DNA from 3 places in the Rhizobium sp. Leaf321 genome. Region 1 is predicted to be linked to each of the others. Evidence: predicted binding sites of a transcription regulator. Region 1 holds the regulator's gene; each other region holds the start of a gene.
The links. Region 1 encodes LexA, which represses DNA repair genes until DNA is damaged. Its sites were predicted from a motif close to TGTTCNNNNTGTGTTCNG; they were not measured.

Region 1 (10,126 bases):
ATACGCTGCTGCGGATCTTCGATCATTTCGGCCCACTGGGCGATCCAGCCGACGGTACGCGCAAGCGCGAACAGAACGGTGAACATCGTCGTGGGGAAGCCCATCGCCTTCAAGGTGATGCCCGAATAGAAGTCGATGTTCGGGTACAGCTTCTTCTCGATGAAGTAGGGGTCCGTCAGAGCAATCTTCTCGAGTTCCATGGCGACCTGCAGAAGCGGATCGTCCTTGTGACCGAGTTCCGCCAGCACTTCATGCGTGGTCTTCTGCATGATCTTGGCGCGCGGATCGTAGTTCTTGTAGACGCGGTGACCAAAGCCCATCAGACGGAACGGATCGTTCTTGTCCTTGGCACGGGCGATGTATTCCGGAATCTTGTCGACAGTCCCGATCTCGGTCAGCATGTTGAGCGCTGCTTCGTTGGCGCCGCCATGAGCGGGGCCCCAGAGGCAGGCAATGCCGGCAGCGATACAGGCGAACGGGTTTGCACCCGAGGAACCTGCGAGGCGAACCGTGGAGGTCGACGCGTTCTGTTCGTGATCCGCGTGCAGGATGAAGATGCGATCCATGGCGCGCGACAGGACCGGGTTGACCTTGTATTCTTCGCACGGCACGGCAAAGCACATGCGCAGGAAGTTGGAGGCGTAATCCAGGTCGTTCTGCGGATACACGAAGGGCTGGCCGATATGGTACTTGTACGCCATGGCGGCGAGCGTCGGCATCTTGGCGATCATGCGCAGCGACGCAACCATCCGCTGGTGCGGATCGGTGATGTCGGTGGAATCGTGATAGAAGGCCGAGAGAGCGCCCACGCAACCGCACATGACGGCCATAGGATGCGCATCGCGGCGGAAGCCGGTGAAGAAGCGGCTCATCTGCTCGTGAACCATGGTGTGCATGGTTACGCGATGATCGAAGTCCTTCTTCTGGGCAGCCGTCGGCAGTTCTCCGTAGAGAAGCAGATAGCAGGTTTCCAGAAAGTCACCCTGTTCAGCAAGCTGCTCGATCGGGTAGCCGCGGTGCAGGAGAACACCCTTGTCGCCGTCGATATAGGTGATCTTGGATTCACAGGATGCAGTCGACGTGAAGCCGGGGTCGTAGGTGAAGGCACCGGTTTGCTTGTACAGGGCTGCGATATCGATAACATCCGGCCCAATGGTGCCCGATCGCACCGAGAGGTCGACTGTCTTATCACCAAGTACGAGATTTGCGCTTTGTTCCGTCATTCTGATCCTCCAACCTGTTGGCGGCATGGCGCCCAGAAAGCGCCATAAGAGTTAAGCGTCGCAAGTTAGCTATATGATCCTAAAGGTGATGCCAAGCGCTCCTGCGACATTTTGTGCAGCGCGAAAATAATTTAGGCAGGCCACGTTTAAAAGATGCCCAACCTCATGGTGTAAGAGGCCGTAACGTGAAGGAAAACCGCAGCTTGGCGAATGTGTTGACGAGGAGAATATAAACGCGCAGGTTGCGTTCATCAATCACCGTCTCTGCAGCGGAGCCGGCGGGATAAACCATCATGGCGAATGGCGGAGCGATTTTTGAGGCAGCCAGCAGCAAGCCGATGATGCTTGCTTCGACACCCCACGCAATCGCACTCTGGACGCCCGAATCGGCATCGCAGACAATGCCCGCGGAAGTCCGGAATGATGGTCGAAACGACCATCATTCCGAGGATGTTTTCCTGGGATATGTGGTCAGAGACCGGCCCGTTTCCAAATGGCTGAGCACGTCGTTGAGCGAGGAGGTTTCCCACGGTCATGGGTTCCTCTTCCTGCCTGTCTTGCTGGGCGCCGGCGCTGCGTTCTGGTTTGCACTTCCTTGGACGCCATCGCCATTCATTCTCGCAACCATGCTTGCGATCTCGATGGTGACCGCAGGGCTGACACGGTATCGCGCGCATCCACTGTCTCGTGCCAACCTTGTAATCTGCCTGCTTCTCTCCGGTTCTGCACTGGCGGCGCTCGAAACCTGGCGGTGTTCGACGGTCGTGCTCGATTCGCCCGTCACAACGACCATCAGCGGGATTGTCGAACGACGCGAAGCCGATGCACAGCGCCGCTGGCGCTATATCCTCAGGATCGAGCAGACATCTGAGCCCTCGCTTTCACGACCGCCACAGCGCGTCTCGGTTCTTGCCAGAAGCCAACACGAACCTGCAGACATCGGAGAGCGCGTTTCCGGCCGTGCCCGTCTGTCGCCACCCTCTGGCCCGGCGCTTCCCGGATTGAACGATTTCGCCTTCTCCTCCTACTTCGATCAAATCGGGGCCGTTGGCTTCTTTTACGGCGCGCCTAGCGTACAACCGGCGATCGATGACCAACCCGGGTTATGGTCGGACATGCAGCGAGGGCTTTTTGCGCTTCGCAGCGCAATCGGCAGTCGCATCCGCGATACGGTCAAGGGGGATGCGGGTGCTTTTGCTGCCGCAATCGTGACCGACGAGCGCCGTGCAATTTCCCGTGAGACGACCGAGGCGCTTCGTCTGTCCGGGCTGGCCCATATCGTCGCGATCTCAGGCCTGAACATGGCGCTGGCAGCCGGTATCTTCTTCGTCGGCGTCCGCTCCGTCCTGTCGCTGTTTCCAGGCTTTGCGCAGGCCTATCCGATCAAGAACTTTGCCGCGTTCGGTGCGCTTGTCATGGCGACCGCCTATTACCTGATTTCCGGGTTCGGGGTTTCCGCCGAGCGGGCCTATATCATGATGGCGGTGATGCTGGTCGCCGTGCTCGTCGATCGACCCTCCATCAGCCTTCGCAACGTCGCCCTTTCGGCAATCATCATCCTCGCCATCTCGCCGTCGGAGATTTTGGGTCCGAGTTTCCAGATGTCGTTTGCGGCAACCGCGGCACTGGTGGCGGGGTTCGCCCTCTGGACGCGATATTTCGCGAAAGGAAAGGAGGAGACAAAAGGTAGCAACCGTTGGATAACGGGTGTCGCGGCGACGTTCCATTTCATTGCCGGGATCGTGGTGACGTCGCTGATCGGCAGTACGTCGACGTCGATCTATTCGATCGAGCATTTCCACCATCTGACCACCTACGGCCTCGCGGCCAATCTCGCGGCCATGCCGATCATTTCCTTCGTGGTGATGCCGGCAGGGCTTGTTGGCATGTTGCTGATGCCGTTCGGGCTGGATGCTCCCTTTCTGTTCATCATGGGCGAGGGGCTGCGGATCGTCATTCGCATTGCCGAGATCGTCGCCGCATGGGGCGGCGATATTGCCATCGGCCGGCAGAACCCGCTTTTCCTGCCTCTGGCGACGGCAGGCTTTCTGCTTCTGACGCTGCTGCGCACGCCGCTGAGGTTGACAGGCGCGCTGTTCATGGCGGTGGCTTTGCTCTTTGCGGTCCGCTCAGGCTCGGCGCCGAGGCCTGATATCGTCATATCCGAAGACGGCGCATCGGTCGGCGTGATCCAGGATGACAAGATCACCCTCAATCGAACCCGACCGCCGGGATTTATCTACGATCAATGGCGGCGAGCGCTGGTGCTTGAGACCGGAGAACAACCGCTCGCCTTGCCGGTTCTTGCCTCTTCGGAACCAGCGCGAGGTGCCAGCCTTGCGAAAAGCGATGACAGACCACCTGGACCACATTCGCGACCGGATTTGACGCGCCGGGAAATCGAATATGTCAGGGGTTTTCTTCAAGCATTGAAGCCCGGACGATTCGCCTGTCTGCCGAAAATCCTGTGCGCGGCGCAGACTGCTCAGGACATCCGGATCGTCACTGTCGAAGACAACCGATACACCGGTCTTGCCTGCGATGTCGGTCGGATCATCGTCTCGCCCGGCGCACGCTTCGATACTTGCCGCTCCGGCGCCTTGCTTCTCAGCGGGCGGACGTTGCGCCGGACTGGCGCACTGGAAATCACCATTATTCCGAACGCGACAGCGCCAGACATCAAGATTACGGCGGCGATGCGAGACAGCGCACAGACCTCAAGCCGTCCGTGGACCGTCCACCGGTTCTATGACTGGCGAACGCGACAATTCGACTTTGGCATCCCGGAGGCTGTTGCTGCGCATCTCCGGGATGACAGCGTTCTCAATGGTAGCGGCGAATAAGGCCGACAAGCTTGCCCTGGACCTTCACCCGGTCGGGCGGGAAGATGCGGGTCTCGTAAGCCGGGTTTGCCGCTTCCAGTGCGATCGAGGCACCCTTGCGGCGGAACCGCTTCAGGGTCGCTTCTTCCTCATCGACCAGGGCAACGATGATATCGCCTGGACTTGCGGTGCTGGTATTCTTGATGATGACGGTATCGCCATCGAGGATGCCGGCATCGATCATCGAATCGCCCTTCACTTCGAGCGCGTAATGATCGCCGGAACCCAGCATCTCGATCGGAACGGCGATGTCATGGGTGTTGTTCTGGATCGCGGAGATCGGCACGCCGGCAGCGATTCGACCCATGACCGGAATGTTTGTCGAGAACGGATTGTCCGCCATGACCGGCGCCGGCTTCTGAGCGACGACCGGTTGCGTTTTGCCGAGGCTTCCCTCGATGACACTGGGAGAAAATCCCCGTCGCGGATGAAGGTTCGCCACATAGGCGTCAGGCAGCTTGATCACTTCGAGCGCGCGTGCTCTGTTCGGCAGACGGCGAATAAAGCCACGCTCCTCGAGCGCGGTGATAAGCCTATGGATGCCGGACTTCGATGCAAGGTCGAGAGCGTCCTTCATTTCGTCAAACGACGGCGGCACGCCTGATTCTTTCATCCGCTCGTGGATGAACAGAAGTAACTCCTGTTGCTTGCGTGTCAGCATGGACGGGACCCTCAGAATTGGAAACAAATGCAGAACGGACGCTATATGTTCTATCTGTGTTCCGCAAGCCCCAAATTTCTGCTGAAGAATAGTCTCATTTCAGCGTTCGATCACGTATTCAGTTCGTGCGCAGCACTTGCCGAGTTTCCCGCGATAGCCAATGTTCTGCGGAATAAGACTTTGGGGGTGTAAGTGGGTAACAAGTCAGTCGATCATTTGGTTCTGCCCGTTGCAGATCTGGCGTCAGCGCGGGGGAGGTTGACCGCTCTCGGCTTTACTGTGGCACCTGAAGGTGTTCACCCTTTCGGCACAGCCAATGCCTGCATATTCTTCGCGGATGGCTCGTATCTCGAGCCGCTGGCCATTGTGAACCGTCGGCTAGCCTCGCTTGCGGCAAAACGAGGCAACGTGTTCACTGATCGCGACATCCGCTTCCGCGGCCAGCGGAAAAGGGAAGGTCTATCGGCGGTGGTCGTCGGGACGCAGGATTCAGCGGCCGATCATATCCGTTTTGTGGACGGGCACATGTCTGCGGGCGAGATGCTTCAATTCTCCCGCCCGATGCAGTTGCCCGATGGTGGGGAGAGCGAAGTCTCATTCCGTCTGGCGTTCGCGGCAGTCCCCGAGGTCGATGACATCTTGCTGTTTTCCTGCCAGCGAATCGCCGCATTACCGGCAGATCGCGGTGGTCTTGATGAGCACGCAAACGCCGTTACAGGCCTTCGAGAGATCGTCTTTTCTGCAGATGACCCGCTGGAGTTTCTGCCGCTTTTCGAAACCGTGTTCGAGACGCAACCCGAGCAAGGGAAAGACGGTCTGCGGATCGAAGCTGCCAATGCCAGCATCCGCATTCAATCCAACGACACGTTCAGCGATGAGTTCCGGTCTTCGATGAAGCCCTTGTTATCGTCGCGCCTCGCTGCGCGCGGGATCATCTTCAAGACCACCGATCTCGCCGTGACAGAGATCACCCTTGCTGCTAATGACGTCGCATTCATCCGCAGGGATGGCCGCGTGATCGTGTCGGCAGCCCCGGGGCAAGGTGTGGTTTTCGGTTTCGAGGAATAGTGAAATGACAGTCTCCGCCAATTCTGAAGTGTCCGTGGGCGAGGGGAGTTCGAAAGTCGTTTTTTCCAACACGGCAAAGCTCTCGCTGATTGCCGGTCCCTGCCAGATGGAAAGCCGTGATCACGCCTTCATGATCGCGGGTACGCTTGTCGAACTCTGCAAGAAGCTCGGCATCGGCCTCGTCTACAAGTCCTCCTTCGACAAGGCGAACCGCACGTCGATCTCCGGCAAGCGCGGCATCGGGTTGGACAACGCGATGGCAATCTTTGCCGATCTCAAGAAGGAATACGGCTTTCCTGTTCTGACCGACATTCACACGGAAGAGCAGTGCGGCCTCGTGGCCAATACGATCGATATCCTGCAGATCCCAGCCTTCCTGTCGCGCCAGACCGATCTTCTGGTCGCGGCCGCAAAGACGGGTTGCGCCATCAATGTGAAAAAGGGACAGTTCCTGGCGCCCTGGGACATGAAGAACGTTCAGGCGAAGTTCCTCGAAAGCGGCAATCCCAATGTGATGCTGTGCGAACGCGGCGCGTCGTTCGGTTATAATACGCTTGTCTCCGACATGCGCTCGCTGCCGATCATGGCGTCTCTCGGAAGCCCTGTCATCTTCGATGCGACCCATTCCGTCCAGCAGCCAGGCGGCCAGGGCGGCTCTTCCGGCGGCCAGCGCGAGTTTGTCGAAACGCTTGCCCGTGCAGCCGTCGCAGTCGGTGTTGCCGGCGTCTTCATCGAAACCCACGAAGATCCTGACAACGCACCGTCCGACGGTCCGAACATGGTCCACCTGAAGGACATGCCGCGCCTTCTGGAAAAGCTGCTGGCCTTCGACGCCATCGCAAAAGGCTGACGGCGTCGAAAAACCGCCGAATTGACTGGATTGTAATCCGCGTGTCATCGACGATCGCACAATGTCGATGACACGCCTGTTCGCTGAGCCTGCGAATTCAGGCTCGCACATTAACCGAGGAGAGACCCTTGACCGCCATTACCGACATCATCGCTCGCGAAATTCTGGACAGCCGTGGCAATCCGACCGTCGAGGTGGATGTTTATCTGGAAGACGGCTCGATGGGCCGCGCCGCCGTTCCGTCCGGTGCCTCCACGGGTGCGCATGAAGCCGTCGAACTTCGCGATGGTGGCAAGCGCTATGGTGGCAAGGGCGTCGAAAAGGCTGTCGAAGCCGTCAACACCGAGATCTTCGACGCGATCGGCGGCTTCGATGCCGAAAGCCAGATCCACATCGACAAGACCCTGATCGCGCTCGACGGCACCCCGAACAAGTCGCGCCTGGGTGCAAACGCCATTCTCGGCGTCTCGCTTGCCGTTGCCAAGGCCGCAGCCGAATCGTCCGGCCTGCCGCTCTATCGCTATATCGGCGGCGCTTCCGCGCATCTCCTGCCGGTCCCGATGATGAACATCATCAATGGCGGCGCTCACGCCGACAACCCGATCGATTTCCAGGAATTCATGATCATGCCTGTCGGCGCCGAGACGCTGAAGGATGCCGTCCGCATGGGCGCGGAAATCTTCCACGTTCTCAAGAAGGAACTGGCAGCGCAGGGCCACAACACCAATGTCGGCGACGAAGGCGGTTTCGCGCCGGGCCTGAAGAGCGCGCCGGAAGCCCTCGACTTCATCATGAAGTCGGTCGAAAAGGCCGGCTACCGGCCGGGCGATGACGTCCACCTGGCGCTTGATTGCGCAGCCACCGAGTTCTTCAAGAACGGCAAGTACGAGCTGGAAGGCGAAGGCCGTTCGCTCGAGCCGGAAGCCATGGCCGATTACCTGGCAGAACTTGCCGGCAAGTACCCGATCATCTCGATCGAAGACGGCATGTCCGAAGACGACTGGGCCGGCTGGAAGTATCTGACCGACAAGATCGGCTCCAAGGTCCAGCTGGTCGGCGACGATCTGTTTGTGACAAATTCGGCCCGTCTGCGCGACGGTATCCGCCAAGGCACAGCCAACTCGATCCTCGTCAAGGTCAACCAGATCGGCTCGCTCACCGAAACGCTCGATGCTGTCGAAACAGCGCACAAGGCAAGCTACACGGCCGTCATGTCGCACCGTTCGGGTGAGACGGAAGACTCGACAATTGCCGATCTCGCAGTTGCCACCAACTGCGGACAGATCAAGACCGGTTCGCTGTCGCGCTCGGATCGTCTGGCCAAGTACAACCAGCTCATCCGCATCGAGGAAATGCTGGGTCCTCAGGCTGCCTACGCGGGCCGCTCGATCCTCAAGGCCTGATCATTCCGGTCGACTGAGGCAAAATATTCGAGAGCCCGCGCCACTTGCGCGGGCTTTTGCGTTTTACAATTCGTGATCACACCGTACCAAAAACCGATAGGTCAGTATTGTTGACCTGTCGGAACTTATGTAAACTGAAGCCAAGAATATTGAAATAAAAGGAAACGCCCGTGCTTGATTGGGACCATATTTTCGCGACGCGCTCCAGCCGCATGAAAGCCTCCGAGATCCGCGAATTGCTGAAGCTGCTGGAGCAGCCGGACATCATTTCGTTCGCCGGCGGCATTCCGGATCCGGCACTGTTTCCGGCCGAGGAATTCCAGAAGGCCTATGCGGATATCTTCTCAGGCGCTCAGGTGAACTCGGCGCTGCAGTATTCGGTCAGCGAAGGCTACAAGCCGCTACGCGACTGGATCGTCGCCGATGTCGCCAAGATCGGTATCGACTGTACCGCCGACAACGTCTTCATCACGTCAGGCTCCCAGCAGGCGCTCGATTACCTCGGCAAACTGTTTCTGTCGCCGAACGATACGGCGCTCGTCACGTGGCCGACCTATCTCGGTGCGCTCTCCGCGTTCAATGCCTATGAGCCGACCTACGATCAGCTCTCGGTCAACGGCAACCGCACGCCGGAAGCCTATCGCGAGACGGCGTCGAAAGCCGGTGGCTCGGTGAAGTTTGCCTATCTGTCCGCCGACTTCTCCAATCCGACCGGCGAGACGATCGATCTCGCAGGCCGCGAAAAGCTTCTGGCACTGGCAGACGAACTCGATATCGCGATTCTCGAAGATGCCGCATACCAGAACCTGCGCTTCGATGGCGAACCGGTTTCGCCGATCCTAGCGCTCGATATTGCCCGCAGCGGCGGTATCGAAAAGACCCGCACGATCTACAGCGGCAGCTTTTCCAAGACGCTGGCACCAGGCCTGCGCGTCGGCTTCGTCATCGGAGCGATGCCGGTCATCCGCAAACTGGTGTTGTTGAAACAGGCGGCCGACCTGCATTCGTCGACGATCAACCAGATCGCCGTCGAGCATGTCGCTTCGCGCGGTTTCGATGAACAGGTTGCCAAGATCAAGCGGGTCTATAGCGGCCGCCGCGATTCCATGCTGGCGGCACTTGCGAAATACATGCCGAAGGGAACGACATGGACAAAGCCCGAAGGCGGCATGTTCGTATGGCTGACGCTGCCTGAGGGCACGGATGGTGCGGAGCTTCTGGCGAAATCGCTGGCAACCGAAAAGGTCGCCTTCGTGCCCGGCAAGGCGTTCTACGCCGACGGCAGCAATGCCAACACGCTGCGCATCAGCTTCTCCTGCGCCAACGACGAGATGATCGACGAAGGCATCAAGCGGCTCGGAAGACTGATCGGCAATGCCGAAACCCGTGAGCACGAAGCGCTCCCGATCATCTGAATATCGCGTACTGAGAAAGGCGACCCAGCGATGGCTTGCCTTTCTCACGGGCTGCTGGCGACCAGTTCACCTGTCGGTGACGCTCGGCCTCGGGCGCCGCCTCTCGTGGAAACGCGGCCTTCTCCGAGGCGCCCAGCGCGCCCGACCGTAACCGCCGCTAATTAAATCACTAGCCGGTGACGTTGATCAGGGGTTGCGCCACGGGACGCCGTCGGGCAGTTTTGCGCCCGGTATATGAGGAGGAGTTTGCATTGGCGCGTCCCTATAGCATCTATGACGTTTTCACCGACGCTAAGCTTTCCGGCAACCCGCTTGCGGTCATCTTCGATGCAGATGGTCTCGACGATGGCGCGATGCAGGCCATTGCCAAGGAAATGAACCTCTCGGAGACGGTGTTCGTCCAGTCGTCGACAAACACCACCCATTCGGCAAAGCTGCGAATCTTCACACCGGGCCGGGAGCTTCCGTTCGCGGGACATCCGACGGTCGGGACGGCCATCGCCCTTGCCGAGCGCACCAACGGGCGCGACAGCGATCTCGATCTGGTCTGCGTCCTTGAAGAGGCGGTCGGTCCGGTTCGGTGCGCCGTGCGTTTGCGCCAGGGGGAGGTGGGGTTCGCCGAGT
Region 2 (10,126 bases), on a different contig from region 1:
TCGGCGCCTTTCGCGCCGATGCCGCACGGGCCGGTGCGATGTCGGAGGTTTCGGATCTCGTCGACGAGCTCTCGAAGTCCAGTCCGGAATTTGCGGCATTCTGGGGTGAAAACGACGTAAGGCTCCAGAGCGACGGCCTGAAGCGGATCGAACATCCGGATCTCGGCACGGTCGAGCTGGAATATTCCGCATTCTCCGTCGACGGTCGGCCGGATCTCGGCATGATGGTCTACAATCCGGTCGATCCGGCTATGGCCGCAAGAATCCGGCGGCGCGTCGCGGAGCGCGCGGCGTCAGCTAAACCCTGACCGCTCTATCTCACCAGGGAATACCGCTTCCATCATAGGCGACGAAGGAGCCGGAATTCTCCGGGGCGAGGCTGTTAAGCGTTGAGAGGATCGACGCTGCCGCCTGTTCCGGGCTGACCGTGTTGTGACCGCGTGAATAGGGGTCTGATAGACCCGTGCGAACCGTCCCCGGATGAATGGCGGTGACGACCGCTGCCGGATGGGTGCGGCCATATTCGATTGAAACGGTGCGGACAATCTGGTTGAGCGCCGCCTTGGCGGATCTGTAGGACACCCAGCCTCCGAGGCGGTTGTCGCCGATCGATCCGACACGGGCCGACAGGAATGCGGCGATCGAGCGGGTTTCGCGATCAAACAGTGGGAGAAAGTGTTTCGCGACAAGGGCGGGGCCGACGGCGTTGGTGCGGAACTGGGCCATCATCGTTTCGGGATCGAGCTGCCGCAGAGACTTTTCCGGGCCGCGGCCATCGGTCGTCAGGATGCCGGTGGCGCAAATGAGGAGGTGGATCGGCTTTGCCGAGATCGAGCCTGCAGCGTCCGCCACGCTCGTCTCGTCGGCGAAGTCCAGACCGTCGCGGCTGCGGGAAAAGGCGATCAGTTCGCCGAGATGCGGCTCGTTTTGCAGACACTCGCAGATCGCGGAACCGATACCGCCGCTTGCCCCGATCACTGCCGCACGGAACCCGTTCGGCAGCGATGCGAGAAGACTGGTTTCAGTGCCGGCCATGTCTGACATATCCGAGATACGCGCGTGTAGGTCGCTTCTTCATCGCACTATGCCCGAACTCCACGGTATTGGGTAGGCGTCGTCAGTCGGAGTTGATGGTCGGCAGATGGGTTTCGACTTCTCGCAGGCGCGCGGCTTCGAGCGGTTCGATCTGCGTCTTCCAGAACTCGTCTGCCTCGGCCGGTTCGTCATCCCACTTGCGGACGTCGGCGATATTGTCGTCGAGCTTTGCACGGCGCGTGCCGCCGAGTTCGAGATATTTCATCGCGAGTTTCTTGGTCGAGGTTTCCTGATCGGTCATGAACCGGTTCCTTCCCGTTGCGTCAATCGTCTGCCAAGTCGCCGCGACCCCGCTCAAGCGCTGTCGCAAGCGCTCGTAAGATCGGACCTTGAGTTAGATTAACGGCGTCCCGGTCATCCTGTTCCTGCCGCTGCACGTTTCCGGTGCAAGATATCGGCGGGTCTGGAACAGAAGCCAAGCTCGCCAGTTGACCCGCGTCATCAAAAGGAGAAATCGCATGGCTCACATCGAAGACGAACACGAGAAGGTCTGGGACCTTGCGGAGAAGATCGGATTTTGCATGCTCACGACCCAGTCGGGTACGGATCTGCGGGCCCGGCCGATGGCGGCTTATGCCGAGCGTCTTGAGAATGCGTTCTACTTTCTGACGGATGTGGCAAGCCACAAGGACGAGGAAATCGCGCGCTACCCGAACGTTTGCCTGGCGTTTGCCGATTCCAAGGGCCAGAAATACGTGTCCATTTCGGCGACGGCAGAAGTGCAGGACGATCGCGAGAAGATCCGCGACCTCTGGGCGACACCGGCAAAGGCCTGGTGGGACAGCCCCGAGGATCCTTCGATCCGCGTCCTGAAGATCACGCCGTCAGCAGCGGAATACTGGGATAGCCCTGGCACCGTCATCAGCTACATCAAGATGGCAGCAGCCGCCGTTTCCAGTTCGAAGCCCGACATGGGCGACAATGCCAAGGTTCAGATGTAACCTTCATGGCGGACGGGCAACCGTCCGCCATTCTTCTGCGGCCCGCATAGACGGGCCGGCGTCTCAGTTGAAATCTCCGATCGTTCCGGTTTGAAAGATAACCACCGGTTCGCCTTCCTCACCAATAGCTGGCGATGCCTCGCGCTTCCAGACCACCACGCCGGCATGTCGATCGCCGAGTTTGCGGGCCTCATCGATCGCAGCCGTCTCGTCTTGTGCTTCCCTTACCGCGAACGCCGGAACGGTCTGCCCTCTCTCATCGAGATCGAAGGCGAGGACGAAGATAGATTTGAACGCTCCGGGCATCAGTTTTCATTCCTTGATATGGCTTTGGACGCCGGCACGCTCGCTTTGATCGCGACCGGAAACAACGGCGTCTCGATCTTCCGCAAATATCGCGGAGGTTTCATGCTGCCAGGGTCCATCGAGGTATTTCCACAGATCAACACCTGTAATCTCGATGGTGTGAGGCTGAAACGTCGCACGAAGCTCCTGATACAGCCGGTCGGCCCGGTCCTTCGATACCTTGTTCTGGATCGTGATATGCGGTTGCCATTTCTGCATGTCCTGCGGACCGAGCCATGGTAGGAAGACCTCCTTCAACCGGGCTCGCACATCCTGAAGCGCGGCACTGTCGATCGTGAAGGCGACGCCCGCACCGAGATGGCGGACGCCGCTGACCTCGGCTTTGATCGATGACCCAGCCTCGGCGACCCGTTTGAGGTGCTCGACGATCCGCTCCGTATATTCGCCCGGCAACCGATGAAACATCGTCAGATGCGCATCGAGGAAATTCCGGTCCGGCGGGAAATGGGTTTTCCGCAAGAGATCGAAAGGTGCTTTGTCGCCTTCCGTGATACGGGCTGTCAGGATCAGCGGCTGAAGCGTCTTCACGGGGATTGAACCTTCCGGGCCAGGTTTCGAACGGGTCTTTGAAGCCGACATCTGGGATGCGGGCCTGCGATATCAATCCTTCAGTTGCGCGAACCAGTCCGCATAGGGCGTGTTCTTGGCCATATGCCGGTTGAGATCGGGCTCGCCGTCATCCCACCAGACAGGGCCGCGTTCGCCAAGCTGAACCTTGGCATCGTCGACCCGCCGGCGCGCTTCGGCCATCGCGTCGGGTTTGCCTTTGGCATCGCGGACGGCCCGGCGTGCCGACATCAGGTCCGAGACCAGCCGCTGACGCGTCTCGGCGTCGAGTGCCGGGTTGCTTCGACGCCAGAGCCTGCCGCGGACGACGAAGTATTTGCCGTCGGGTGTGTCGGGATATTTTTCCTCACTCATCGTCCAACCCTGGATTTCGCCATACCGATTACAGGAGCGTCCCCTGCGGCGGTTCAACGACGGGCGGCTGTGGTTGTTCACCGCGGCGCGTCAATTCGGTGCGGGCGCTGAAGCGGATATCGATATCCCGGTCTTCCGCGAGGTCGCGAAGCGCATCGTCGCTGATCCGGTCCCAGGTCTTGCCGCGATCGGCTCCTGACGGCACGCGCGGCAGCAGACCCGGCTCGCTGCTCCAGGCCAGGAGGTCTTCGAGTGATGCTTCGTTCAGGAGATCGCGCAGGTGGTGCGCCGTGACATAGGCATCAGGCATGGCGCGATGGGCGGGCAGGCCGATCTCGTGGATCAGGCCTTCGGGCATGCGCAGGTAGCGCAGCATCTGGTTGGAAAAGCGCGGCAGTTCGGGCCAGACCCGCAGGCTGCATTTCCAGGTGCAGATCCAAGGCAGGCCACCTGTCAGCCTCGGCGTGCAGTATCGCTGTTCGAAGGCGGCGCGGTGTGCGGCAAGCGCCTCGATGCGGTGCGGGGGACGCAGGACAGTCGGTGCGATATCTTTCCAGAACGGCGCGTCGGCGACATGGCTGTCAAGGATGTGATGGATCGCGATCGTGTCGGGCGACATCGGACGGCCGGGATTGACCAGAAGCGCACCGCGGTCCTCGTTGACCTGCCATCTTCCGTCTGCCCCTTGGGTTACATCCTGCCAGCCGATCTCGCAGACGTCGTTCGGTCCGTTGCCGCCGGTCTCGAGGTCGATGACGCGGATGGTGGGATTGCTCATGTCGAAGTCCTTACCCGGCGCTCTTGATGTGCTTGTCGATTATAAATCGAGACCGAGCTGCGGTTGTTCCACATCATCCGGCCCGGCGCCGACCAGCGACGAGAGGGACACACCCAGCAGCCTTACCGAACGCCGGAACGGATAGACGGTTGCCAGGAGCCCCGATGCCGCCGCCAGCACTTCCGCGACGCTTGCATAGGGGAGGGACGCCGTGCGGCTGCGTGTCGCCTGGGTGAAGTCGGAATATTTGATCTTCACGGTGACGGTCTTGCCCGAAATGCGATGCGCTTCGCAGTGGCGCCAGACCTTTTCGGCGAGCGGCTTCAGTTCGGCCGTGGCGAGGTCGAGGGCGTCGATATCCTCGACAAACGTATCCTCGGCGCCGACGGATTTGCGGATCCGGTCGGGACGCACCTGGCGCTCGTCGATGCCGCGGGCAATGCCGTAGAAATAGGGTCCGGATTTGCCGAAGCTCTCGGCGAGAAACTGCAGCGACTTCGACTTGAGGTCAGCGCCGGTCTCGATGCCGTATTTTTTCATCCGCTCGGCAGTCGCGGGCCCGACGCCGTGGAATTTCTTGACCGGCAGCGATTCCACGAAGCCCGGACCGTTCTTCGGCGTGATCACGGCCTGGCCGTTCGGCTTGTTGAGATCGCTTGCCATCTTGGCGAGGAACTTGTTGTAGGAAATGCCGGCCGATGCGTTGAGGCCCGTCACCTGCTTGATCTTGGCACGGATCTCCAGCGCGATCTCGGTTGCGATCTCCATGCCTTTCAGGTTCTCGGTAACGTCGAGATAGGCCTCGTCGAGAGACAGCGGTTCGATCAGCGGCGTGTATTCCGCAAAGATCTCCCGGATTTGCCGGGACACCGACTTGTAGACCTCGAAGCGCGGCGGCACGAAGATCAGGTCCGGACATTTGCGCTTGGCCGTGACGGAGGGCATGGCGGAGTGAACGCCGAAGGCGCGCGCCTCGTAGCTTGCGGCCGCCACCACACCGCGCGCCGCAGATCCGCCGACCGCCAGCGGCTTGCCGCGCAGGTCAGGATTGTCGCGCTGCTCGACGGACGCATAGAACGCATCCATGTCGACATGGATGATCTTGCGGGTGGATATGGGAACCGGGACATTCATGCTGGCGTGCGGATTTGCTGGAAGATAGAAACAAAAAGAGAACATAGCAGTCTTGCGACAAATATCCAAGCTCTCTGCCCAGCTTCCTGTGCATGAGGGAAACAAGCGGGCTTTGAAGGCGTTTGCTTCTGGTGATCATCAACAGGAGACAGTTTCATGGCTGACGACAGCACGACAACCATTCGAGCGACTTTCGACACCCGTGCGGCCGCAGACCTTGCGGTCGAACATCTGGTTCAGCAGCACGGTATCTCGCGTCCGGATATCTTCATCCAGTCCGTCGGTGCCGACAACACGGTCGGATCCGCGCCGTCGGGTGGCGATGCGTCGCATGATGGCGGAGAGCGCACCGATGGCCCGCTGGAGGGCGAGATCGAGGTTTCTGCCGATATCACTGAGAGCAAGATGGCGGCGGTGCAGAAGAGTTTTGGCGAAGCAGGCGCGATACGGGTCACCGGCCGCTGATTTCAGCGAACCAAGGGGCCGGCTCTCAGCCGGCTCCGTAGGGCGGTGAGCTCAGAGGTTTGCTGCAATCGAATCGGCGACGAGCAGCGCATGTTCCGCAACCTGCGGAAATCCCATCAACTCGCCAAAATGTCCGCGTGCCAGCGGGCCGGCGATGAAGAGCCTTGGTTCGGGCTTGCCATCCGCGTCTATCGCGTTGGACTGCTCGTTGCAGGAAAGACCAAGCCCCGTCGGATCGAGGTGCAGAAAGCCGTGATCGCCGAGTTGCCGCAGCCATTGCTGGCTCTGCAGCACGTTGCCGTGGGCCGGGCCGGTCGTGACCGCGACGGCATCGAACTGGCGGACTTCGACACCATTCTTCCCGCGCCGCTTGATGGTGACATCGATGATGTCTCCGTCGGTGCTGACGTCGACGATGCCTGCGGCGAGGATGTCGAGCCTGCCGGCTGCCGCCTCCGCGTCGAGCACGTCTTCCACCTGCGGCGCAATCCGGAAGCGGTGGACGTCCCAATAGGGACGCAGGTGTCGCACGATCCGGCGGCGTGCCTCGAGCGGCAGATGCTTCCAGATGCCGCCGCCTTGCGAGCGCAACTGGTCGAGAACCGCATGCCAGGTCTGACCATATGCCTGTGCTTCCCTGATCGCGGCCCGCACGCGGTGTAGGATCTCGGATGCGCTAGTGGCGGGATGGTCGAGAAAGTCGCCGAACGGTTCCTGCGCGAAGGTGGCGTGTCCGCGCGAGCGGAGGCCACGGCGCGAGAGGGCGGTAATGCTGCCGCTATGCCCGCAACGCTTCAACGAAGCGATGACATCTGCGGAGGTCAGCCCGTTGCCGACGACGAGGACCCGATCGTCGGCCCGGATCGGCGCCAATGCTTTCGGCGCTGTCGGGTCCGCGACATAGCGCGGATGCTCGGCCAGTCGTCTCAAGGAGCGTGGGGCAACCGGAGCAGGGTGGGTGGCAGCGATCACCAGGATATCGGCAACCAGCGTCTGCCCGGTGGTATCGGTGACATGCCATTGGTCGTGCCGCTTTTCGACGCCGTTCACCGCGGCGCAGATATGGCGGACGGCTCCTGATGCCAAAAGAGGTTGAAGGTTGGACAGGACATAGTTTCCGAAGATGCCCCGGCGCGGAAACACGTTGCCATCGGCGCGAAATGCCGCCTCATCGTCCGCAACGGAGCCGGTCGTTTCCATCCATCTCGAAAAATGCTCGGGGTCGCCAGGAAGTATGCTCATTCGCGTTGCCGGGACGTTGATCCGGTGCACCGGGTCCCGCGTATCGTACGCGAGGCCCCTGCCGATTTCGGCACGCGGCTCGAAAATGGTGATGTCGACGGCGTCCGCCTTGTGGCCCGTCGCGAGATGGAAAGCGACCGCTGCCCCGGTCACGCCGCCGCCGATAATGGCGATTGAAGATCGTGTTTGTTCAGGCCGTTCAGACGTCTTCGATGCTGTCACTGTCAGTCACTTCGGTTAGACGCGGCCGCTCTCTTAAACTCGCACGGCACGTCGTTGAATCAAAAATCGATAGGCGCTGCGCTTGCAAAAACGGGCTTTTTCCTAGGCATCGGAAACGGAGCACGTTTATCCCTTCGCGCGGCAAAATTTAGTCCAGGGTTCTCGCAGGCAATATTGTTCACGACTCCCTCTGACGCGACATTACACATCAAAGATCGGGAAGGAATGGAGAGCGTGATGATTGGTGGCGGCTTTTCGATATTTGGGATCGATCTGTTCGGATCGACAAGGCAGTTGGCCGGTGACCGAAAAGAAGAAGCCGCGGCATTGCCACGGCTCGAGACGCAGAAGGTCGAGGAGACTGATGCCGATCGACTGACGAATACCGACCAGCAGGACATTTTTCTCTGGAGTACGTCTCTCGCCTACTGAGACATGACGCGGAAGCCGGTCTCAGCCGGGCCTTCGTCATGTCTCAACCGTCCGGATGACGGGAATCGCAAGCAGTTTTCATGAGATAGAAGTTCGGGCGCCCGCAGTGGAGCGCCCGAAACCATTAGTCGAGAAGTTCGGCAGGCACCTTGCCGCCGTTTTCGGACAGCTTCTTCAGCAGCGCCTTGTGCAGCCACATGTTCATCGTGGCGGAATCGCTCTGGTCGCCGGTGTAGCCGAGTTCGTCGGCCAGTTCCTTGCGCTCCGAAAGGCTTGCGTCCATGCCGAGGGCCTTCATCAGGTCGACGATCGAATGCTTCCAGTCGAGCTTCTGGCCGCTCTTCTTGACGGCTGCGTCGAGGACCGGTGCGATATCGACGGTCTGCATCGTGGCAGAGGTCGAGCCTGGAGTTGCGACTGGCGGTGCGCCTGCAGTCTTCGGAGCAGCCTGGGCTGTTCCGCCGACCGGCGGGGCCGTCGTCGCAGCAGGTTCTGGCGTTGCCATGGACGTCGGTGTCGGCTCGGCGCCTGTTGGCGAAGCCGGTGCTGCTGCTGCAGGATGGCCGAAGATGGCGTCCTTGATCTTGCTGAATATGCTCATGGATAGTTCCTCCGTTGGTTTATGCCATACATGGTACGAGATCACGTCGATGACGGATCACTTTAGCTCTGCGGGACGACGACGCGATCGCCGCGTGAGCCGCGGTCTGAACGATCCGGTCCGCCACGACCGCTGGAACGGTCACGGCCATCGCGACCACCCCGATCATTGCGGCCGTCGCGGATGTAGCCGGGGCGCTCCGGGCGCTCCGGGCGGTCGCCGCGGTTCCAGTCCCGATGCGGGCGATCGCTGTCACGGTCGGGCCGGCGGCCGTCGTGACGGCCGTGGTGGCGATCGCGGTCGCGGTGATGACGGTAACGGTAGTTCGAACCGTCGTAACGGTTGAACCGGTCGTAGCGATCGGACGAACGGTACTCGGTGTAGGTGCCGCCTTCACTGACGCAGCCCGCCAGCATCAGGCAGGCAAGACCGACAGCGGTCACCGCCTTCAATGCTCTGAATTTCATGTGATTGCCCCTGTTACCATTTTATCGAGTGCTAAACAGGAGAAGGGGCCAAGAAGTTCCTCATATACCTCTGCGGGCGTGCGTGGCGCTGCAACAGTTTTTGATGTCGTAATCTGAGGTGACCTGTCGCGTCTGTCCCTCTAGTATCGCGGCTTCACTCGGTTGGGGCATGCAATGGCAGAATTTCCGCAAAAGGCTAAGGTCGTCATCATCGGGCTCGGTGGCATCGTCGGTGCGTCCATCGCCCACCACCTCGTCGAGCGCGGCTGGGACGATATCGTCGGCATCGACAAGTCTGGGGTCCCGACCGATATCGGGTCGACCGCGCATGCCTCGGACTTCTGCTACACGACCAGCCATGACTACCTGTCGGTCTGGACCACCCAGTATTCGGTGGATTTCTACGAGAAGATGGGGCACTACGCCCGCATCGGCGGTCTCGAAGTCGCGCGCACCGGCGACGATGCCTGGATGGAAGAGATCAAGCGCAAGCTGACCTCTGCCAAGGCCTTCGGCACCCGGGCGCATTACGTCTCGCCGTCCGAGATCAAGGCGATGTTCCCGCTGATCGAGGAAGATCAGGTGCAGGGCGGTCTGTTTGATCCAGATGCCGGTCTCGTCATTCCGCGCTCGCAGACAGTCGCCGGCAAGCTGGTGGACGCCGCCGAAAAAGCCGGAAAGCTCAAGGTATTCGGCAATACGGCGGCGCAGTCTCTGATTATCGAGGGCGGCCGCATCAAGGGCGTCGTCACCCACCGCGGCACGATCATGGCCGACCATGTCGTCGTCTGCGCCGGCATATGGGGCCGGCTGATTGCCGAAATGGCGGGCGAGGATCTGCCGGTCATGCCGGTCGATCATCCGCTGACCTTTTTCGGGCCCTATAACGAGTTCGAAGGCACCGGCAAGGAAATCGGCTATCCGCTTTTGCGCGACCAGGGCAATTCGGCCTATATGCGCGACACCGGCGATCCGAAGACGACCGAGGGTGGTCAGATCGAGTGGGGTTACTACGAGACCACCCATCCGCGCCTCTGTCATCCCCGCGACATTCTTGAAAAGCACGAAGCGCGGCTGTCGCCGTCGCAGCGCGATCTCGACATGGAACAGATCATCGAGCCGCTGGAAAAGGCGATCGAGCTGACGCCGATCCTCGGCGAACTCGGCTATAACGAAGGGCATTCGTTCAACGGCCTCTTGCAGGTGTCGGCCGGCGGCGGTGCCTCCTGCGGCGAAAGCCAGAAGGTGCGCGGGCTCTGGTACTGCGTTGCCATATGGGTCAAGGACGGCCCGGCCTATGGCAAGCTGATCGCCGACTGGATGACCGACGGCCGCACCGAGATCGACCACAACTCGATTGATTACGCGCGCTTCTATCCGCATCAGCTGACGGAAGAGTTCATCGAGGGGCGCACCTTTGAGGCGGCCCAAAAGATCTATTTCCCGGCCGTTCATCCGCGCG
Region 3 (10,126 bases), on a different contig from region 1:
GTTACGGTCCGGACGATCGTTACGATCTCCGCGCTCGGGACGATCGCCCCGGTTTTCAGGACGACGGTTGTTGTTGTCGCGGTTCGGACGACCACCGTCACGGCGCTCGCCATCCCGACGACCATCGCGGCGGCCTTCGTTGGGAGCGGCTTCGCCCTGGGGGCGGGCTTCCTGGGTGCGGCCTGCTGAGGCAGCACCGGCATTGCGCTGACCCTGGCCGTTACCACGGCGATCACCCTGCTGTGGCCGACCACCCTGGCGCTGGCTATTCTCGCGACCGCCACCCGGTCGCCACAGGAGAACAGGCTTTGCTTCTTCGGGTTCGACGGCAGCGGCAGCTTCAGTCGAGGCGGCTGTCTCGGCCTGAGCGTCCGGCTCGGCCGTTGCAGTTGCGTCAACGGTTTCAGCTTCCATGGACGCGGCGACGTCAGGCGCCGCAGCTTCTTCACTTGCAGCGTCTTCTGCAGGAGCAGCGTCTTCTGCAGAAGCAGCAGCCTCGGCAGGCGCCGCAACCTCAGCGGAAGCTTCGGTTGCTTCGACCTGATCGCCTTCGGCAGTCGGTGCGGCCTCGTCTGCTGCAGCCGTTGGCGTGGCAGGGGCAGCCGCAGCTGGCTCCTGGCCAGCCAGGAATGCCTGCGCCTCTTCAGGCTTCACGGCATCGGCGCGATAGCCGAGGCCTTTCAGAATTTCTTCCATATCGTCAGGCGTTGCGCCGAGGATCGACAGCATGGCTGTCGTCGTCACGAAGCGGCGACCGTCATAGGCGCCTTCCGGACGCGGGCTGGAGCCCGGCTTCCACTGCAGCAGCGGACGGATGAGATCGGCCAGACGCTCGAGAATGTCGATACGAACGGCACGCTTGCCGAGGAAGCGGAAACCGGCGAGCTTGTAGAAGGTACGCTCGAAAGCAGGATCCGCGACGACCGATGTGCGGCCGGCAGCAAGCGCCGGAATGAGATCGCCGTAACCCGGCTTGTCGATGCCGTCGTTCTTCAGCGCCCAGAGAAGCGTGATAAGCTCCGCCGGAGCAGGCTTCAGCAGCGCCGGCATGAACACATGGTAGGCGCCGAAGCGGATGCCGTAGCGGCGCATCGAAGCGCGCGCATCCTGATCGAGCGTCTTCACGTCTTCGGCAACATCGCGCCGGAACATGACGCCGAGGTTTTCGACCAGCTGGAAGGCCAGGCCCTTGGCGAGACCCTGCAGGTCTTCAGCGCGCGACAGATCGTCCAGCGGCTTCAGCACGGTCGCGATATGATGGTTCACGAAACGCTCGATGCGCGCAACGACGTGTTCGCGGGCATTGCCGGTCAACTGCTCGTCGGCAAGCAGGATCAGGCGCGGGCGCATGATATGGTCGCTCGACGCAAGCCGGCCGACAGGTTCGCCGAGCCAGCGCACGGAACCGTCCGAGCCGACAGCAAGGTCGTTGTTGCCGGATGCATAAAGCCGCGCGGCGCGTGCCTCGAACTCCAGCGCAAGCGCCTTTTGCGCGGCACCCTGGACGGCCTTCGCATCTGGACCCTCCGTGCCGGCTATAGGCGTGAATCGGAATCCAGCCAATTGCCCCACATGATGGCCTTCGACGAAGACATCCCCATTCACACTGATTTCAGCTTCCAGCATCGCATTCTCTCTTAGGCGCTTCATGAGCACAGATGTCCTGCGATCAACAAAGCGTTTCGTCAACCGTTCATGTAACGCGTCCGACAACCTATCCTCGATTTCCCGTGTCTTTTCTTGCCAGTGTGTCGGATCGGCAAGCCAGCCAGGGCGGTTCGAAACATAGGTCCAGGTACGAATCTGCGCGATTCGGGCCGACAGGGTGTCGATTTCTCCGTCGGTCCGGTCGGCCCGGCGAACCTGTTCTGCCATGAATTGCTCGTTCACCGTGCCGAAGCGCACAAGATCCGAGAAAAGAGTCGAAATGAGGTCTGCGTGTTGCGCAGGGGCAATCCGCCGATAGTCCGGCAGAGCGCAGGCCTCCCACAATTTTTCCACCCGCTCCGGCGTTGTCGCCGTATCGCGAATTTCTGCGTAGCGCGACAGATAGTCGAGCGCCTGGATATCGATTGCCGGCAGCGCGCGGGCAAGACCCGCCACGGTCGGCGGCCGGTCGAGACTGGCGCGCAGAGCGGCAAGCGAGGAATAGTCGACGCTTTTCGTGCGCCACTGCAGCACTTTCACCGGCTCGAAATGATGACCTTCGATCCGCTCGACCAGTTCGTCGTCTAAAGGCTGGACCTGTCCGGTCACGCCGAAGGTTCCGTCGCGCACATGGCGGCCGGCACGCCCGGCAATCTGCGCCAGTTCGGACGGATTGAGATTGCGGAACTGATAGCCGTCGAACTTGCGGTCCTGAGCGAACGCAACGTGATCCACATCGAGATTGAGGCCCATGCCGATCGCATCGGTTGCGACCAGATATTCCACATCGCCTTCCTGATAGAGAGCGACCTGTGCATTGCGGGTCCGCGGGCTCAAGGCGCCAAGCACCACGGCCGCACCACCGCGCTGGCGGCGGATCAGTTCGGCGATCGCATAGACCTCTTCAGCGGAGAAGGCGACAATGGCGGAACGCTGCGGCAGGCGGGTGATCTTTTTCTGGCCGGCATAAAACAACTGCGACAGACGCGGCCGTTCGACCACGGTGATACCGGGAAGCAGCCGTTCGAGGATCGGCCGCATGGTGCCGGCGCCGAGCAGCAACGTCTCCTCGCGTCCGCGAAGATGCAGGATGCGGTCGGTGAAGATGTGCCCGCGCTCGAGATCGCCGGCCAGCTGTACCTCGTCGATGGCGACGAAGGCGGCCTTTGTCTCGCGCGGCATCGCCTCGACGGTGCAGACGGAAAAGCGCGCCATATGCGGCGTGATCTTTTCCTCGCCCGTGATCAGCGCGACATTGTGATAACCGACCTTCTCCACGACACGCGTATAGACCTCGCGTGCAAGCAGGCGAAGGGGCAGACCGATGACACCGGAACCGTGCGCAACCATGCGCTCGATGGCATAATGGGTCTTGCCGGTATTGGTGGGGCCTAGCACGGCCGTGACGCCGCGGCCGCTGAGAATCATGGGCTGAGAATGCAAAGCCAGTTCCTGCTTATCCGCCGATGCGATCCTCCACGGAAACGCAATCGCAGTATCAGATGGCCATGCTCGACGATAAACGCAAGCCGATATGTTGTCCTCGACAAGGCGAGACCACGATTTCCAGGATCAACATGTGTACGATACGCAAGCCAGTTTCGTTCGAACAAACGTGAACGAATCGGCGACGATTGCGGATTCCGGAGCGTTCCCGATCTGTTTCGAACATTACCCGGCTTTCCGACGCATGGCCAAAGTGTAACCCGTTAACCACACGCCACGGGCAAGCAAGTGGTGAGTGGAACAAAAGTTCCCATGCTACGTTTTCTCGGCAATCCCAACCGGACATGTCGAGCCGGTAGGTCAGCGGAGTACAAGCCTATGCTCGGAACCATCCTACTTATCGTACTGATTTTGCTTTTGATCGGCGCGCTGCCGAATTGGGGGCACAGCCGGAACTGGGGTTATGGTCCGTCCGGCGGTCTCGGCCTTGTTGTGCTGATTATCATCATCCTCCTGCTGATGGGCAGGATCTAAAAGCGGCGAAGCCGCACGTTACCAAGGGAAGGAAAGTGACATGAAAAAAGTTTTGCTCGTCGGCGCTCTCGTCGGAATGCTGGCATCCTGCACATCCACTGAAAAGGGCACTGCAATCGGTGCTGCTTCGGGCGCCGTTATCGGTGGCGCTGTGACCAACAGCTGGGGTGGCGCTGCAGTCGGCGCTGTCGGCGGCGGTCTGGTTGGCGCTGCTATCGGCGAATCGCAGAAGCGCAATGGTTACTGCGTCTATCGCGACCGTTATGGCCGTACATACGAAGCACGTTGCCGCTAAGTCCTGCGTGTAGTCGCAGAATAGAAACCGGCGTCCCATGGGCGCCGGTTTTTTTGTATCCGCTTACCCGGCGAAATACTGACCGCCATTTGCGCTGAGCGTCGAGCCGGTAATGAATCCGGCTTCTTCAGAGGCTAGAAACAGCACGCAGCGGGCGATTTCTTCCGGTTCGCCCAACCGTCCGACAGGTATCTGCGGGATGATCTTCTCATCCATCACCTTTTGCGGGATGGCACGCACCATGTCGGTGCCGATATAGCCGGGGCAGATCGCATTGACGGTGATGTTCTTCGAGGCCCCTTCCTGCGCAAGAGCCTTGGTGAAGCCGAGATCGCCAGCCTTGGCGGCGGAATAGTTCACCTGCCCCATCTGGCCCCTCTGGCCATTGATCGAGGAGATGTTGATGATGCGGCCGAAGCCGCGCTCGCGCATGCCGGGCCACACCGGATGGGTCATGTTGAACAGGCCGGAAAGGTTGGTATCAATGACCTCCTTCCACTGCTGTGGCGTGATCTTGTGAAACATGCCGTCGCGGGTGATTCCGGCATTGTTGACGAGGACGTCGACAGGCCCGAGCTGCGCTTCGACTTCAGCGATGCCCTTCACGCAGGCATCGTAATCCGACACGTCCCACTGGAACACCGGAATGCCCGTCGCCGCGTGAAACTCAGCGGCCTTTTCGGTATTGCCCGCAAAATTTGCGGCGACCGAATAGCCTGCCGCTTTCATGGCAGTGCTGATCGCAGCCCCGATGCCGCGCGTGCCTCCTGAAATCAACGCGATACGCGCCATGTAAACTTCCTTTCATACCGTCGCCGCCGTCAGCGTAACGGAGCTGCTCACGCCGGTAACGTGGGCAGCTGCCACCCAGTGCTAGAGCGCTTCCAGACACATGGCGACGCCCATACCACCCCCGATGCAGAGCGTCGCAAGCCCCTTTTTCGCGCCACGGCGCTTCATTTCGAACAGCAGCGTATTGAGAATTCGCGCACCCGACGCACCGATCGGGTGACCGATGGCGATCGCTCCGCCGTTGACGTTGACGAGCGACGGATCGAGGCCCAGATCCCGCGTGACCGCGCAGGACTGTGCGGCAAACGCCTCATTCGCTTCGATCAGGTCGACATCGCCGATTTTCCAACCGGCTTTTTCCAGCGCGCGACGCGAAGCCGGGATGGGGCCAGTTCCCATGATCTGCGGATCGACGCCGGCGGTGGCCCAGGAGACGATGCGCGCGAGCGGCGCAATGCCACGACGACCGGCTTCGTCCTCCGTCATCAGCAACGCCGCGGCTGCGCCATCGTTGAGGCCAGATGCGTTGGCGGCAGTCACTGTGCCTTCCTTATCGAAGGCCGGCCGAAGCTTCGCCATCCCCTCCAAAGTCGCACCGGCACGGATGTATTCGTCGTTTTCGACGCGAACATCGCCCTTTCGGGTCTGGATCAGGAACGGAACGATCTCGTCCCTGAAGCGGCCAGCAACCTGCGCTGCCTCCGCTTTGTTTTGCGAGGAGACCGCAAACTGATCCTGTTCCTCGCGCGACAACTGCCACTGGCGGGCGATGTTTTCAGCGGTGATGCCCATGTGATAGCCGTAGAACGCGTCGGTCAGGCCATCCTTGATCAGCGTATCGATCATCTTGAAATCACCCATCTTCACGCCGCCGCGCAGATGTGCGCAATGCGGGGCCATCGACATGGATTCCTGGCCTCCCGCGACGATGATTTTGGCATCGCCGAGCGCGATCTGCTGCATGCCGAGTGCGACGGCACGAAGACCGGAACCGCAGAGCTGGTTGACGCCCCAGGCCGTCGCCTCCTGCGGCACCCCGGCCTTCATCGCCGCCTGGCGGGCGGGGTTCTGTCCCTCGCCGGCAGGCAGGACCTGGCCCATGATCACCTCGTCCACTTCACCCGGTTCCACGCCACCGCGCGCCAGCACCTCCTTGATCACCGCGCCGCCAAGTTCGTGCGCGGGCACGTTTGCAAACGCGCCATTGAAGGAGCCGACGGCCGTTCGTGCTGCGGCTGCGATAACGATGGATGGATTGGACATGATGTCTCCTCTTTCCGTTTCTTGGCACCGAGACTGGCAAAGCCTGAGCGCCCTGTCAAACGCCCGGTTTTCGCCCGAAACACCCGGTTTTTCATCGATTTGCTGCGCAGCATGGTGATCCATCGCGGCGCACAAATCGATTGTCAGTTGCGCCAATTTAAGCTTACATTCGAGGCGGGAGAAGATGCCAAGCACTAATAATCGCGCGAATGGCGAAGTGGAGGGAAATCATGGCAAAGACCGAAGGTGACGTGACGATCAAGAAATACGCTAACCGGCGTCTCTACAACACCGGAACAAGCACATACGTGACGCTCGAAGACTTGGCTAAAATGGTCAAGAAGGGCGAGGTATTTACGGTTCAGGATGCCAAGACGGGCGAGGACATCACGCACTCGGTTCTGACCCAGATCATTTTCGAGCAGGAGTCCAAGACGGGAAACACGCTTCTGCCGGTGTCCTTCTTGCGACAGCTGATTTCCTATTACGGTGATCAGATGCAGATGGTGGTGCCGACCTTTCTCGAACACTCGATGAAGACGTTTACGGACCAGCAGGTGCAGATGCGCGAGCAGATGACGAGTGCGTTCGGTGACACGCCGATCGCCAAGAACCTGCACCTTCCGATGCAGATGATGGAAGAACAGGTGCGGCGCAATACGGACATGTTCCGTCAGGCCATGCAGATGTTCGCGCCCTTTGCCGGTGCCGCGACGCCGCCTCAGCACCAGTCCGCCCCACCATCGGGCAAGAAGGCGGAAGCCAAGGACATCGACGAACTGAAGGAGCAGCTCCGCGCGCTTCAGGGTCGTCTCGACAGCATGAGCACCTGAACGGCACCTGCTGCGGGAAGAAACGCGCCTTACCGAGCGCGCAACAAAAAAGGCCGGCAAAGCCGGCCTTTCAAGCAATCATCAGAAAAGCTTACGCGCTTTCCTTCGGCGTCAGAACCTGACGGCCGCGGTACATACCGGTCTTGAGATCGATATGGTGCGGACGGCGCAGTTCGCCGGAGTTCTTGTCCTCGACGAATGTCGGGGTCTTGAGAGCGTCAGCAGAGCGGCGCATACCGCGCTTCGACGGGCTCGTTTTTCTTTTAGGTACAGCCATTTTCGTTACTCCACTTCGTGCAAAACAGGGATTTCCGGCCGGAACTGAGGCCGAACATTCCATGTCTCGATCTCGGAAATTTGGCGCGCTTATACATGCCAACCGGGTACTTGACCAGTCCCTGCAGGGATATTGGCGGGATTTTTTCGCAAACCACGCCGAAACACCTCAGGCCTCGTCTTCTTCGACGATTGCTGTCTCCTGAAGGGCCGCTTCCTGCCATGAAACCCAGGCCGGATGCGACGTCATTGCCTCCATATACGCAAGCGTGTCGGCGTCGTCTACCAGATCATAGACCGCAAAGCGATTGACGACCGGCGCAAACATCGCGTCCGCTGCGGTAAACTCGCCAAACAGGAACGGACCGCCGGATTTTGCCCGCAGTTCCCGCCAGATCGTTCCGATCCGGGCGACGTCGTCCATCACCCCGTCGGGGAGATCGATGCGGCGCTTCGGCCGGCGAAAATTCATCGGGCAGGCATTGCGCAGCGCCCGAAAGCCAGACAGCATCTCCATCGAGATGGAGCGGGCGACAGCACGATCCGCAGACGACGCCGGCCAGATCCCGTTTTCGGGAAAGAGCTCGGCCGCGTATTCGATGATCGACAACGACTGCCAGACACGCACATCGCCATGATGCAGCACTGGCACCTGGCCATTGGGCGAGATCGCCTTGTAGCGGGGATTGCCGGCCGGATAATCGAACGGGATCAGCACTTCCTCGAAAGGAACGCCGGCAGCTGTGAGCGCAATCCAGGGCCGGAAGGACCAGGACGAATAGTTCTTATTTGCGATATAGAGGACGAGTTTTTCCATCGGCGCGGTTTCCATCAGGTCTCGGAATCGAAAATCATCAGTTCGTGGAAATGGTTCATGTCCTCGAACGAGCAGAATGCCGGCGGCCGCAACTCCAGCACCGGGGCCGCGCGCTGGATCTTTGCTGTCACCTCGTCGAGCATCGCCTGCCAGGCCGGCAGCGCTGCATCCGACAGGCGCTCGATCACATAGGCAAAGGTAATGTGGAAGGCATAGTCGTCGTGATCCGGATGACGATAACCGAGGAGCTTCGCCAGCGCATCGCGCCAGGCCTTCATCGCCCTGCGGTCACTCTCTGCCTTCCCCTCGACCACCAGACCCGACGGTTTGGCGCTTTTCACGGTGACCTGGAACGGATCCAGCGTCGAGAACCCTTCGAGCCGGGCCGCCATGATTTCCGTCATGTCCTCGATCGGCGTCTCGAGCGGCATATCGTCCGGCCAGAAGCGAGGCTTGCGGCGATACTCGATGACACCCTGGAACAGCGTCATGTGGAGGCTGGTGGTCGGTGTGAAGAGAAAACGCTCGGCTTCCGGCATGTCGAGATATCGCTCACGGGCCGCGACAAGCAGCGCCTGCGTTGCCGATCCTTTCTCCAGATGGCAGACGATCGTGTTGCCGGGCTCGGGCAGAAAGCCGCCTCGCCGTCCGTAACGCGTTCCGAGCCGCGGCGGCGGTTTTGGATTGTGCGTCGCCGAGTATTTGAGGAGATCGGGCGAAATCAGTCTGGCATCCATCGGCGGTCCACTTTCTGCGTATACGCACTCACAAAGCGTGCTCGATGCGCTCTTAAGCCAGCGTCGATACTGACAGATGATGTGAGGGACGTTTAACGCTTAGTTTTGACGTCACCCATAAATGCATTTGATGTAATCGCTGGATGCGCGCGCGCGCCGTTCCACGACACCCGCCAGCCGCTGCATTCCGCGGCCGGGCTTGCTGGCGACCCGCGTGTGCGGATTGGGAAGTGCGACGGCGAGCAACGCGGCTTGGCGGGCACTCAGCTTGGCGGCTGGCACCTTGAAATGATACTGCGCCGCCGCTTCAGCCCCGTAGATACCAGGTCCCCATTCTGCGACGTTGAGATAGATTTCCATCAACCGCCATTTCGGCCAAATGAAATCCTCAGCCAGCGCCAGCGGCAGTTCCAGCCCTTTACGGATGAAGGAGCGGCCGTTCCATAAAAACAAGTTTTTGGCCGTCTGCATCGGAATGGTGCTCGCGCCACGCGTTGCCTCGCCGTCCAGTGCATCCTGCACGACGCCGCGCATCTGGCGCCAGTCGACGCCGCCGTGGAAACAGAACTGGCCGTCCTCCGACATCATCACGGCCCGCACGAGATTGGGCGAGATGTCCTCGATATCAACCCACTGGCGGTCATACCCGCGCAGAAGAAACAGTTCCGACATCATGAGGGTGGACACCGGCCGCGTGAATGGCAGCGCATAGACCGGGATGAGAAGATAGGGCAGCACCACCAGCGCAATGACGAACAGGATGACGCGCCGGAGCCACGTGGTGTTAGGCAGGCGAAACCGTCGTGCGGGCCTCACGGGTTCGTCTTCTTCGGCATGCTGTTCAGGTGCGATATCCAAGGTGCTTCTACCCGCCCGTTTAAAGTTTCATAGCCGGTGGCGCTTTCGAAGGCCAGTCCACCGGCTGAAACTTCGGCAATGCTGGTAAATCGACATTGCCTGTATCGTCGCCCCATGCCAAACAGCCCGGCATGAACACGACCGTTCCTGCATTCGAAAGCCGGTTGAAAGACAGCGCAGTCGCCACCGAGGCGCTGCTTGTGTCGCTTCTTTCGGATCAAACGCTGCCCGACGAAGTCACGCGCCCGGCCCATCTGATGGCCGCGATGCGCCATGGTTCGCTGAATGGCGGAAAGCGCCTGCGACCGTTCCTGCTGCGCGAAAGCGCGCTTCTGCTTGGTGGGAACGAACAGGCCGCCCTGCGCATCGGTGCCGCACTCGAATGTCTGCACTGTTATTCGCTGATCCACGACGACCTGCCCGCCATGGACGACGACGACCTTCGCCGTGGTCAGCCGACGGTCCACAAGGCATTCGACGAGGCGACCGCGATCCTTGCCGGCGATAGCCTGCTGACCTACGCCTTCGACATCATCGCAGCGCCTGAAACAGCCCTGCCGGACCGGGCAAAGACGGAACTTGTTCTGGCCCTCGCCCGCGCCGCCGGTTCCGGCGGCATGGTGGGTGG

Region 2: the regulator LexA is predicted to act here: its motif matches at 5,262-5,279, upstream of dinB (DNA polymerase IV).
Region 3: the regulator LexA is predicted to act here: its motif matches at 3,297-3,314, upstream of ASF70_RS17500 (helicase-related protein).

Annotation. Positions count from the first base shown of each region.
Region 1 is NZ_LMOF01000007.1:182,604-192,729, forward strand. Features, by position in the region: gene gltA (citrate synthase) at 1-1,223, opposite strand, end outside; gene ASF70_RS13695 (ComEC/Rec2 family competence protein) at 1,517-4,066, shown strand; gene lexA (transcriptional repressor LexA) at 4,047-4,766, opposite strand; gene ASF70_RS13705 (VOC family protein) at 4,959-5,834, shown strand; gene kdsA (3-deoxy-8-phosphooctulonate synthase) at 5,839-6,684, shown strand; gene eno (phosphopyruvate hydratase) at 6,813-8,087, shown strand; gene ASF70_RS13720 (PLP-dependent aminotransferase family protein) at 8,258-9,502, shown strand; gene ASF70_RS13725 (PhzF family phenazine biosynthesis protein) at 9,754-10,126, shown strand, end outside.
Region 2 is NZ_LMOF01000008.1:835,571-845,696, forward strand. Features, by position in the region: gene ASF70_RS21100 (helix-turn-helix transcriptional regulator) at 1-308, shown strand, start outside; gene ASF70_RS21105 (SDR family oxidoreductase) at 319-1,035, opposite strand; gene ASF70_RS21110 (hypothetical protein) at 1,118-1,336, opposite strand; gene ASF70_RS21115 (pyridoxamine 5'-phosphate oxidase family protein) at 1,554-2,036, shown strand; gene ASF70_RS21120 (hypothetical protein) at 2,100-2,342, opposite strand; gene ASF70_RS21125 (2'-5' RNA ligase family protein) at 2,349-2,930, opposite strand; gene ASF70_RS21130 (hypothetical protein) at 3,003-3,323, opposite strand; gene ASF70_RS21135 (DNA polymerase III subunit epsilon) at 3,352-4,101, opposite strand; gene dinB (DNA polymerase IV) at 4,141-5,235, opposite strand; gene ASF70_RS21145 (hypothetical protein) at 5,392-5,700, shown strand; gene ASF70_RS21150 (FAD/NAD(P)-binding protein) at 5,752-7,164, opposite strand; gene ASF70_RS24110 (hypothetical protein) at 7,219-7,596, shown strand; gene ASF70_RS21160 (DUF3597 domain-containing protein) at 7,721-8,197, opposite strand; gene ASF70_RS21165 (hypothetical protein) at 8,260-8,664, opposite strand; gene ASF70_RS21170 (FAD-dependent oxidoreductase) at 8,839-10,126, shown strand, end outside.
Region 3 is NZ_LMOF01000008.1:89,270-99,395, reverse strand. Features, by position in the region: gene ASF70_RS17500 (helicase-related protein) at 1-3,096, opposite strand, end outside; gene ASF70_RS23725 (DUF3309 family protein) at 3,472-3,627, shown strand; gene ASF70_RS17495 (YMGG-like glycine zipper-containing protein) at 3,668-3,922, shown strand; gene ASF70_RS17490 (beta-ketoacyl-ACP reductase) at 3,986-4,714, opposite strand; gene ASF70_RS17485 (acetyl-CoA C-acetyltransferase) at 4,796-5,977, opposite strand; gene phaR (polyhydroxyalkanoate synthesis repressor PhaR) at 6,208-6,810, shown strand; gene rpmF (50S ribosomal protein L32) at 6,902-7,087, opposite strand; gene ASF70_RS17470 (glutathione S-transferase family protein) at 7,256-7,903, opposite strand; gene ASF70_RS17465 (DUF1868 domain-containing protein) at 7,918-8,640, opposite strand; gene mtgA (monofunctional biosynthetic peptidoglycan transglycosylase) at 8,752-9,498, opposite strand; gene ASF70_RS17455 (polyprenyl synthetase family protein) at 9,630-10,126, shown strand, end outside.